One region of the Pseudomonas sp. WMBT8 genome, then DNA from elsewhere that is predicted to be linked to it. Evidence: riboswitches for the same ligand, from Rfam matches in the RefSeq annotation. Region 1 holds a riboswitch; the other holds the start of a gene.

Region 1 (4,516 bases):
ACCAGCGGCGCTTCCAGCTCGCGCTGGATCAGCGTGGCCTGGGTTTGCGCCAACGCCGTAAGGCGTTGCTCGATGATTTGCTCGAATTGCGCCTGGGTGCGGTCCTGCACCATCTCTTGGGTCCGGGCGCCGGCGAACAGCGCGTATAGCACCAGGGCCGCCACGACACTCAGGACAATGGCCCCGGCCAACGCCGCGACAGAAAACTGAATCGACTTGAATTTCATGAAGGCTCCGGGCGCTTGGTGGGCATGATCTGCCTTTGTGTATCGGCCACAGGCCACGCAGACATGAGGCGCTGCCCTGCAAAAGAACCAGGCATGTCGTTTATAGAATGGTCGTGGGCGTCGGTGGTCTCTGAAATTAGCGGTTAAGCGTCAGGTGTATCTGGCGCCGATACATGAGAGGGCCTACGATACGCGCCATGTTTTCAGGGAGAATGTGCATGAAAAAATCATTGGCGGTAACGGCATTGAGCGCAGCCTTGCTGCTCGCCGGTTGCCAGTCGGTCAACACCACCAGCGGCGGTGCCGTGGGTGTGGAACGCAAGCAGTACATGTTCAGCATGCTGTCGAGCCAGGAAGTCGACCAGATGTACGCGCAGTCGTACCAGCAGACCCTGGGCGAAGCCAGTGGCAAGGGCCTGGTAGACAAGACCAGTGCCAACGCCAAGCGTGTGCAGGCCATTGCCAAGCGCCTGATCGCCCAGGCCCCCACCTTCCGTCCGGATGCGGCGCAGTGGAAGTGGGAAGTGAACCTGATCAAGAGCGACGAGATGAACGCCAACTGTGGGCCTGGCGGCAAGATCTTTGTCTACAGTGGCTTGATCGACACGCTCAAGTTGACCGATGACGAGCTGGCGGCGGTCATGGGCCATGAAATTGCCCACGCCCTGCGTGAGCATGGCCGCGAAGCCATGTCCAAGGCTTACGGCATCGAAATGGCCAAGCAGGGCGCTGGCGCATTGTTGGGCCTGGGCCAGGACAGCATGGCGCTGGCCGACACCGTGGCCAACTACGGCATGACCTTGCCTAACAGCCGCAGCAATGAGAACGAAGCCGACCTGATCGGCCTGGAGCTCTCGGCCCGCGCCGGTTACGACCCGAACGCGGCGATCACGCTGTGGAACAAAATGGCCAAGGCTTCCGAAGGCGCACCGCCTGAATTCATGAGCACCCACCCGGCCTCCAGCAGCCGGATCGCCTCGTTGCAGGCGGCGATTCCCAAGGTGATGCCGCTGTACCAGCAGGCCAAGAAGTCCTGATAATCCAGGCCTTGTGAAGGTCCAAAAGTGGGAGCGGGCTTGCTCGCGATAGCGGTGGTTCAGTTAATTAATACGTGACTGATACAGCGCTATCGCAGGCAAGCCAGCTCCCACATTTGTAAAGGGTTACAACCAGCCGCTGCTTTGCATGGCCTTGTACACCGCCACCAACGCCAGGATGAAGAACGCCGAAGCCGCCAGGCGCCGAATCAAGGTCAACGGCAGTTTCTCCGCCGCGAAATTCCCCGCCAGAACCACCGGTACGTTGGCAATCAACATGCCCAGGGTGGTGCCGATGATTACCAGCCACAACTCGGGGTATTGCGCCGCCAGCATCACCGTGGCGATCTGCGTCTTGTCACCGATTTCAGCGATAAAGAACGCAATCAGGGTGGTCAGGAACGGCCCGAACTTGCGCGAGGTGCTGGCTTCATCATCGTCGAGCTTGTCTGGCACCAGGGTCCACAGGGCCGTGGCGCAGAAGCTCGCGGCGAGGATCCAGTGCAGCACTGCATCCGAGAAGAAACTGCCAAACCAGGCACCCACGGCACCGGCAGCGGCGTGGTTGGCCAGGGTCGCGGCGATGATGCCGGCGATGATTGGCCAGGGTTTGCGAAAGCGTGCGGCGAGGATGAGCGCGAGCAATTGCGTCTTGTCGCCGATTTCGGCCAAGGCAACGATTGCGGTAGGAACGAGAAGTGAATCCAGCATCAGGTAGGTTTCCAGGGGCGGGTCGACACGGCTATGACACGTACAGCCTTCCCGCCCCGGGTAAGGTGTGCGTGTCATAGGTCTTGTCAAACCCCGGTACGTCTGTGCGGACTCCTGGGTCGCATACGCCATGGTCTGCTGACCAAGTATGTTGACGTATGCCGGACGAGCATGTTGCTCGTGGGAGACTACTCCCCTAGGACGGAGCGGATTCTGCCTTGGCAAAATCCATTCGGCAAGCCTTCTTTTTCAAACGCCCGTCAGCCGCGTTTGGCCCGATAGATGCGAAAACCCTGGCCCTCGGCCTTGACTGCGCACACGCCCAGGTGCTCTTCGATCAGCGGTTGATACTTCAGGAAGCTATTGGCGACTAGCCGAAGTTCGCCGCCGTTTTTCAGATGTTGGCGTGCTTTTCGCAACAGGTTTTCCGTAGCGAAATAATCCGTGTGTACCCCGACATGGAACGGCGGGTTACTCAGAATCGCATCCAGGCCCATGGGCGCGGCGTCGATGCCATCAGCGGTCAGCACTTCGCCTTCCAGGCCATTGGCCTCCAGCGTCAGGCGACTGCTGGCGGTAGCAAAGGCGTCCACATCAAGCAGGGTCACGGTGTTGTGCGGGTAGCGCCGCTTGACCGCCGCGCCCAACACGCCGGCGCCACAGCCGAAGTCCAGCAGATGACCGCTGGGCAGTTTGTCCAGGTGTTCCAGCAACAGCGCGGTACCGCGATCCAGGCGGCCATGGCTGAACACGCCCGGCAGACTGACGACCTTGAGCGGTCCGTCGGCCAGTGGCACTTCAAACACCTGGGCCAGGCTCGCCAGTTCCGGCGCCGCCGGAGCATCGGCCACGGTGGCCAGCCACAGCTGGCAGTGCCGTGCGTTGTCGAGCTTGCGTGGCTTGCCGAAGGCGTTCAGTTGCTTGGCGGCGCTTTCGATGCCGCCGCGTTTTTCACCCACCAGGTACAGCTCGGCGCCCGGCAGCCGTGCCGCGACGGCCTTGAGGATGTAGTCGGCCAGATCCTTGGACTTGGGCAGGAACACCACCGCCGTGTCGAATGCGCGTTGCGGCACATCGACCCCGAAATGGCTGCGTTCGGCAAACCGCGCATCCAGCGCTGCCTGGTCGCCCGCATGCCAGCACCAGCCATGGGCATTGGGCAGGCGGCCCAGCAGGTCATCGGCGGGCAGGCCGGCCAGCAACACGTTGCCTTGAAAAAGTTCGGCCTGACGAAGCAGTACTTCACTGCGCGGATCCATGGTCTGCTCCCTGAAAAAGGAGCGCAGTTTATCAACTGACGACGCGCTGCGGTGCTCCGCTGAAAAAGCCCCGGGCGTTTTCAGTCAATTGGCCGACGATCCGTTGCCGTGCTTCGCGGCTGCCCCAGGCACTGTGTGGCGTGATGATCAGCCGTGGAATGTCGCTGGCCAGTAGCGGGTTGCCGGTGGTCGGCGGTTCGACGCTCAGCACATCGCTGGCCGCCCCCCCCAGATGACCGCCGCGCAAGGCGTCTGCCAGGGCCTGTTCATCGATCAGGCCGCCGCGCGCAGTGTTGACCACGAACGCGCCCGGCTTGAGCAGCGCCAACTCACGGGCCCCGATAAAGTGGCGCGTGTGTTCGTTGAGTGGGCAATGCAGGGTCAGCGCATCGATCTGCGGCAGCAGTTCGTCCAGCGGCACCCGGTCTGCACGGGCCGGGCGGCCGGGGATAGCGCCCAGTAGCACGCGCATGCCAAACGCTTGGGCCAGGCGCGCGACGGCGCCGCCCAACTCGCCATGGCCCAGCAAGCCCAGGGTTTTGCCTTCCAGCTCGACAATCGGGTAATCCAGCAGGCAGAACTGCTTGGCTTGCTGCCACAGGCCGGCGTCGACGTCTTTTTGATAGTCCTTCAGGCGTGTGGCGAGGTTGAGCAGCAGCATGATCGTGTGTTGCGCCACCGATGGCGTGCCGTAACCCTGGCAGTTACTAACGGTAATGCCCTGGGCGCGGGCAGCGGCCAGGTCGACGTTGTTGGTGCCGGTAGCAGCGATCAGGATCAGCTTCAGCTCGGGGCAGGCGGCCAGAGTCTGGGCGTTGAGCAGGATCTTGTTACTGATCGCTACCTGGGCACCTTGCAGGCGTTCGACCACCTGATCGGCCGAGGTCTGCTCACACAGCTGCAATTCGCTGAACGTCTCGCGCAATTCGCTGAGGTCGAGGTCTCCCTGGTCCAGGGAAGGGTGATCAAGGAAGACGGCGCGGCGATTGTTCGTCATCAACTGTACCTTTTGCGACAGAGTTCGAAGGCGTAATCTGCCGAGCCTACCAGATGAAATAATCAGTTACTTCTTGGAGTGTGCATGTACCTCACCGAGTTTTTGACCGTGGCGTTGATTCACCTGCTGGCCGTGGCCAGTCCCGGGCCTGACTTTGCCGTGGTGGTACGCGAGAGCGTGACCCATGGCCGGCGCGCCGGTACCTGGACGGCGCTGGGCGTCGGCTCGGCGATTTTTCTTCACGTTGGCTACTCGCTGCTTGGTATCGGCTTGATCGTGTCCCAG
Region 2 (4,516 bases), 2.1 Mb from region 1:
TTGTGCCACGCCGCGCCAAAAGCCGTAGGTGGCCAGCAGGACCGAGAAACTCAGTGCCGGATCAGTCAGCACCACCCCCGCTGACAGCAGGCCGAGGGTCGAGCTGGAAAAGATAATCGCCGCCAGCACGGCGGTTTTTTCATCCGCTTGCTCACGGGCAAAACGAATGATGATCAGGCAACTGGCCACATGAAACAGCCACGCCGGAACACGAATCGCGAATTCATTGATGCCCAGCCACTGCATGGCCAGCGCCTGGCTCCAGAACGACAGCGGCGGCTTGCCCCAAAACGGCACATCCACCTCGAACAGCGGGGTTACCCAGTTACCGAGTACCAGCATCTTGCGCGCCATTTCTGCATAGCGGGCCTCTGAGGTGTCCATCAGCGGGTAGAGCCCCAGGCTTGCCAGGCGCAGGCCCAAAATGGCGATCAATAGCAGCCATAGCGTACGGGTCGTCATAGTCATCAGCGGTTTTCTTGTTCGCGAGGGTGTGTGGGGCAGGTGTGTTCCGGGCGTTCAGGGGTTTCGCCGAGCAGCCTGTCGAGCAGGTAGATGGGACGCTGCCTGACCTCGCTCAACGTGGCGCCCAGGTATTCGCCGATCATCGCGATGCCCAGGGCGATGAACGCGGCGATGCCCATGATCACGTGATGGGAACTGAAGGTGTTGACGCTCACCTGATAGATGATCAGGACCAGGGTCGCGATGAAAATCACCAGGCTGAGCAGGCTGAACCAGCGCAACGGCTTGCGCGAGAGGGCCAACACACCTTCGATACCCAGGTCGATCAGCGCCAGCGGCCCCCATTTGCTGAGGCCGGCGCTGCGTGGTTCACGGTCGTAGGGCAGCTCGACGGTATTGAACCCCAGCCAACTGATCAGGCCCTTCATGAACCGTGTGCGCTCGGGCATGCATCGCAGCGCTGCCAGGGGCGCAGGGCCAATCAGCCGGAAGTCGCTGACGTCGGCAGGCACATCAAACTTGTCGGCCAGGAAGTTCATCAGTTTGTAGTAGAGATGGGCACTGATCCGTTTGCTTGACGTATCAGACAGTCGAGTGCGGCGCTGCATATTGACAATATCGCTGCCAGTCAGCCAATGATGAACCATTAATGGAATAAGTTCGGGTGGGTCTTGCAGGTCTGCGTCAATAAATAACAACCCATTGCCACCGGCATAATCAATACCGGCGACCATCGCCGCTTCCTTGCCGAAGTTGCGGCTCAGGTTCAGGCAGCGAACCCCCGGTACCCGGCAATAACCCGCCAGCAGCGCCAGTGTTTCATCGCGACTGCCGTCGTTTACATACAACACTTCATGGCGAATGGTTAATGTGTCCAGCACAGCCATTAATCGTTTATGAAAGAGTGGCAGTACCTTGGCTTCGTTATAACAGCAGACAACCACACTGAGCAGCGGGCGCAGAGGGCGCTCAGGTCTTGATGGGTTCATGGCGAAAGCTCCAGTGCTGATTGATTCGGTATGTGAGCAACGTCAGGGCGAGGGTGGTCAGCCCTTGCATCAGCCATAGGTGCCGGGGCCAGAGCGCCAGCAGCAAGGCCATCAGCCCCAGGTTTGCCGCGTTATAGGCGAGGGCCGTGATGCAAAAGCGCAACCATTGATAAGTATCGGGTGGGCGGGGGGTTGTGAACGTCCAGCGTTTGTTGCCTTGGTAACTTACGGCGGTGCCGATTAGTCCACCCAGTAAAGTCGCTATTAATGCCGGTAGCGCCAACGACAATAACAAAAGTGTTAGGTAGTGAGCGCCGGTGGCAAGTACTCCAACTGTCAAATAACAAGGTAGTCGCGCGCAGGTGTTGTGGGACGCAGGGGCTGTCATCGAGAGAGTTACACGTATTCAAGAGTCTGTATGGCGCTGACTTTAACGACTCATGAATGTGAAAATGTGAAAAAGATGTTTGAAGTGGCTCATATTGCCAAAGTGTAATTTTAGTGTTGGCTAGTTGTTATAAGTCACCTATAGAAAGGGGCAGTCGGTCCCTTTCTATAGGATAGATGGAGGATTAGACCGACAGGTGCTCATACAAAATCGTTGCACCCACAATCATCAGCACGACCCCGCCCACGATCTCTGCACGTTTGCCGAACATCGTGCCGAGGACCCGGCCGAGCATCACACCAATGGTGACCATGGTCATGGTCGCCAGGCCGATGGCGGCAGCGGCCACCCAGATGTTCACATCGACAAACGCCAGGCCGACGCCCACCGCGAGGGCATCGATGCTGGTGGCAAATGCGGTGACGGCAAGGACCAGGAAGGAGTGCTGGGCGCTTTTCTCTTCGGCCTCGTCTTCGTGCTTGAGGCCGTTGTAAATCATGTGCAGGCCCAGTACCACCAGCAAGGTGAAGGCGATCCAGTGGTCCCAGTCTGCCACCCAGCGCGTGGCGGCCTGGCCGATCAGCCAGCCGATAATCGGGGTGATCGCTTCGATGACGCCGAAAATCAAACCGGTACGCAGCGCTTCCGACAGGTGTGGTTTGTGCAGGCTGGAGCCTTTGCCGATCGCGGCGGCAAAGGCGTCGGTGGACATGGCCAGGGCCAGGAGAATGAGGGAAACAGGATTCACGGGCGCTCTTCCAGTCGGGCTATGAGTCAACGACACAACCACACGCCCGACTTTAGGCATGGATGTGTCGCTGGTCTCACCAACCAAAAGGTGTTCGTACCACGGCAGGTTGCCGAGAATGTTGATACGAACGCTTGCGAAAGACTCGCAAGCAGGCTACTCCCCAACGAGGTGCGGGATCTTATGCGGGCAAACATGAAAAAAACGTCAAAACCGCCCCGCGGGCTGCTCAACCTTTAGGAAGCGGCGCGCCCTCGTTGATCCGCAGTTCAGCGCACAGCCCGCCCTGGGGCAGGTTGTACAGCTGCAAGGTGCTGCCGATCTTGCTGACGATCATCTGCACAATCGCCAGGCCCAGCCCGGCGCCATTGGCATGCCCCTGGCTGTAGAACCGCTCGAACAGGCGCGCATATTGACCTTCGTCGATACCCGGGCCGGCGTCCTCGACACTGATGTACACCGCCCCCGACGCCTGCGGCTGCACCTGCACGCGGACCTCGCTGCCGGGTGGGGCGAAGTTCAGCGCATTGGTCACCAGATTCTGTAGGGCGATCGCCAGGGCGACGGGGTCGGTCTTGACCAGGCAGTGGTGGTCGCTGTCGAGGATCAACTCGATACCTTTTGCCAGCGCCAGGGGCGTCAGTTCGGCCAGTTCCTCACGCACCAGCGCGGTCAGTTCCACATCGCATCGATCGGGGTTGGCCAGGCGCGGCTCGATACGCGCCATGGTCAGCAACTGGCTGGCAATGCGTGTGGCGCGGTCGACGGCGCTGACCAGGAACTCCAGGGCTTCCTCCCGTTGTTGTGGGGTGCTGGCCAACTGGGCGTTTTGCGCATGGATCCGCAGGATCGCCAGGGGCGTGCGCAATTCGTGGGCCGCATCGGCGATAAAACGGCGCTCCCGCGCCAGCAGGTTGTCGATCTGTTGCAACAGGCGATTGAGCGCGGTCTGCATGGGCTCCAGGTCGTGGGGCAGGGGGCGCAGGTTGAGCGGCTTGAGGGTTTCGGTATTGCGTCCACGGATGGTGTGGGCCATTGCGCGTAACGGCTGCAACCCCCAACCGATGGTCAGCCAGATCAAGGCGGCCAACAGCGGCACGCCAATCACACTGGGCCACAGCGTATGGCCGACGATGCGCTGGATCAGGTCCTGGCGGATGTCATCCCGCTCGCCCACCCAGATCAGCAGCCCTTGCTGCGGATCCTTGAGCAGGAAGGCGCACCAGTCATGACCGTTCTCCACCAAGTCGTGGGAACCGAGGGTCGCGGGTGGTGCCTTCAGTTCCGGGGCTTCTGCCGAGCGCACCAGCAACTGGCCGTCACTGCGCCATACCTGGAACGTCAGGCGGGTCTCGTAAGGGTGCGCCGCGCCATCTTCGCCCACGCGGCTCATGGCGGCGTCGAAGGCCTGGTAGAGCCGGTTCCAGTCGTTGTCACCCGGCGCGCGCTGTGCCAGCACGCCTTGCAGCAGGCGCGCACTTTGCGCGAGCTGGGCGTCATACACTTCTTCGATCTCGTGGTGGCTGTCGCGCAGCACCAGCCAACTGATCAGCACATCGCCCAACAGGACGAGGATCAGCACCGGCACCAGGATGCGTGTGCGTATCGAGGTCATGGCTTGAGTTCCATCACATACCCGACGCCGCGCACCGTGCGGATCAACTCGGTCGAAAGTTTTTTGCGCAGGTTATGGATCAGCACTTCCAGGGTGTTGCTCTCGACTTTTTCCTGCCAGCCATACAAGGCGCGGGACAGGCGCTCGCGGGTCACCACGTTGCCGGGGCGCGCCAACAGTTGGTGGAGCAGTTGGTACTCCATCGGCGTCACCACCACCGGGTTGCCATGCCAGGTGACCTGTTGGCCAACCGGGTCCAGGCACACGCCCGCATGCTCCAGCAGTGGCTGCGCGCGCCCGTGGCTGCGCCG

Evidence for each region. Region 1 has a riboswitch for manganese ahead of ACO77H_RS23065 (TMEM165/GDT1 family protein). Riboswitches for the same ligand answer to the same signal wherever they lie in the genome.
Region 2: it holds a riboswitch for manganese, as region 1 does, so the genes downstream of both, mntP (manganese efflux pump MntP) here and ACO77H_RS23065 (TMEM165/GDT1 family protein) in region 1, are expected to answer to the same signal.

What each region holds. Positions count from the first base shown of each region.
Region 1 covers NZ_CP188096.1:5,083,814-5,088,329, reverse strand. Annotated here, with positions in the region: gene ACO77H_RS23070 (M48 family metallopeptidase) at 446-1,264, shown strand; gene ACO77H_RS23065 (TMEM165/GDT1 family protein) at 1,391-1,975, opposite strand; yybP-ykoY riboswitch at 2,064-2,185, opposite strand; gene ACO77H_RS23060 (class I SAM-dependent methyltransferase) at 2,236-3,234, opposite strand; gene ACO77H_RS23055 (2-hydroxyacid dehydrogenase) at 3,266-4,231, opposite strand; gene ACO77H_RS23050 (LysE family translocator) at 4,316-4,516, shown strand, end outside.
Region 2 covers NZ_CP188096.1:2,955,329-2,959,844, forward strand. Annotated here, with positions in the region: gene ACO77H_RS13870 (ArnT family glycosyltransferase) at 1-468, opposite strand, end outside; gene ACO77H_RS13875 (glycosyltransferase) at 468-1,454, opposite strand; gene ACO77H_RS13880 (GtrA family protein) at 1,435-1,842, opposite strand; gene mntP (manganese efflux pump MntP) at 2,027-2,590, opposite strand; yybP-ykoY riboswitch at 2,595-2,767, opposite strand; gene ACO77H_RS13890 (ATP-binding protein) at 2,820-4,205, opposite strand; gene ACO77H_RS13895 (response regulator) at 4,202-4,516, opposite strand, start outside.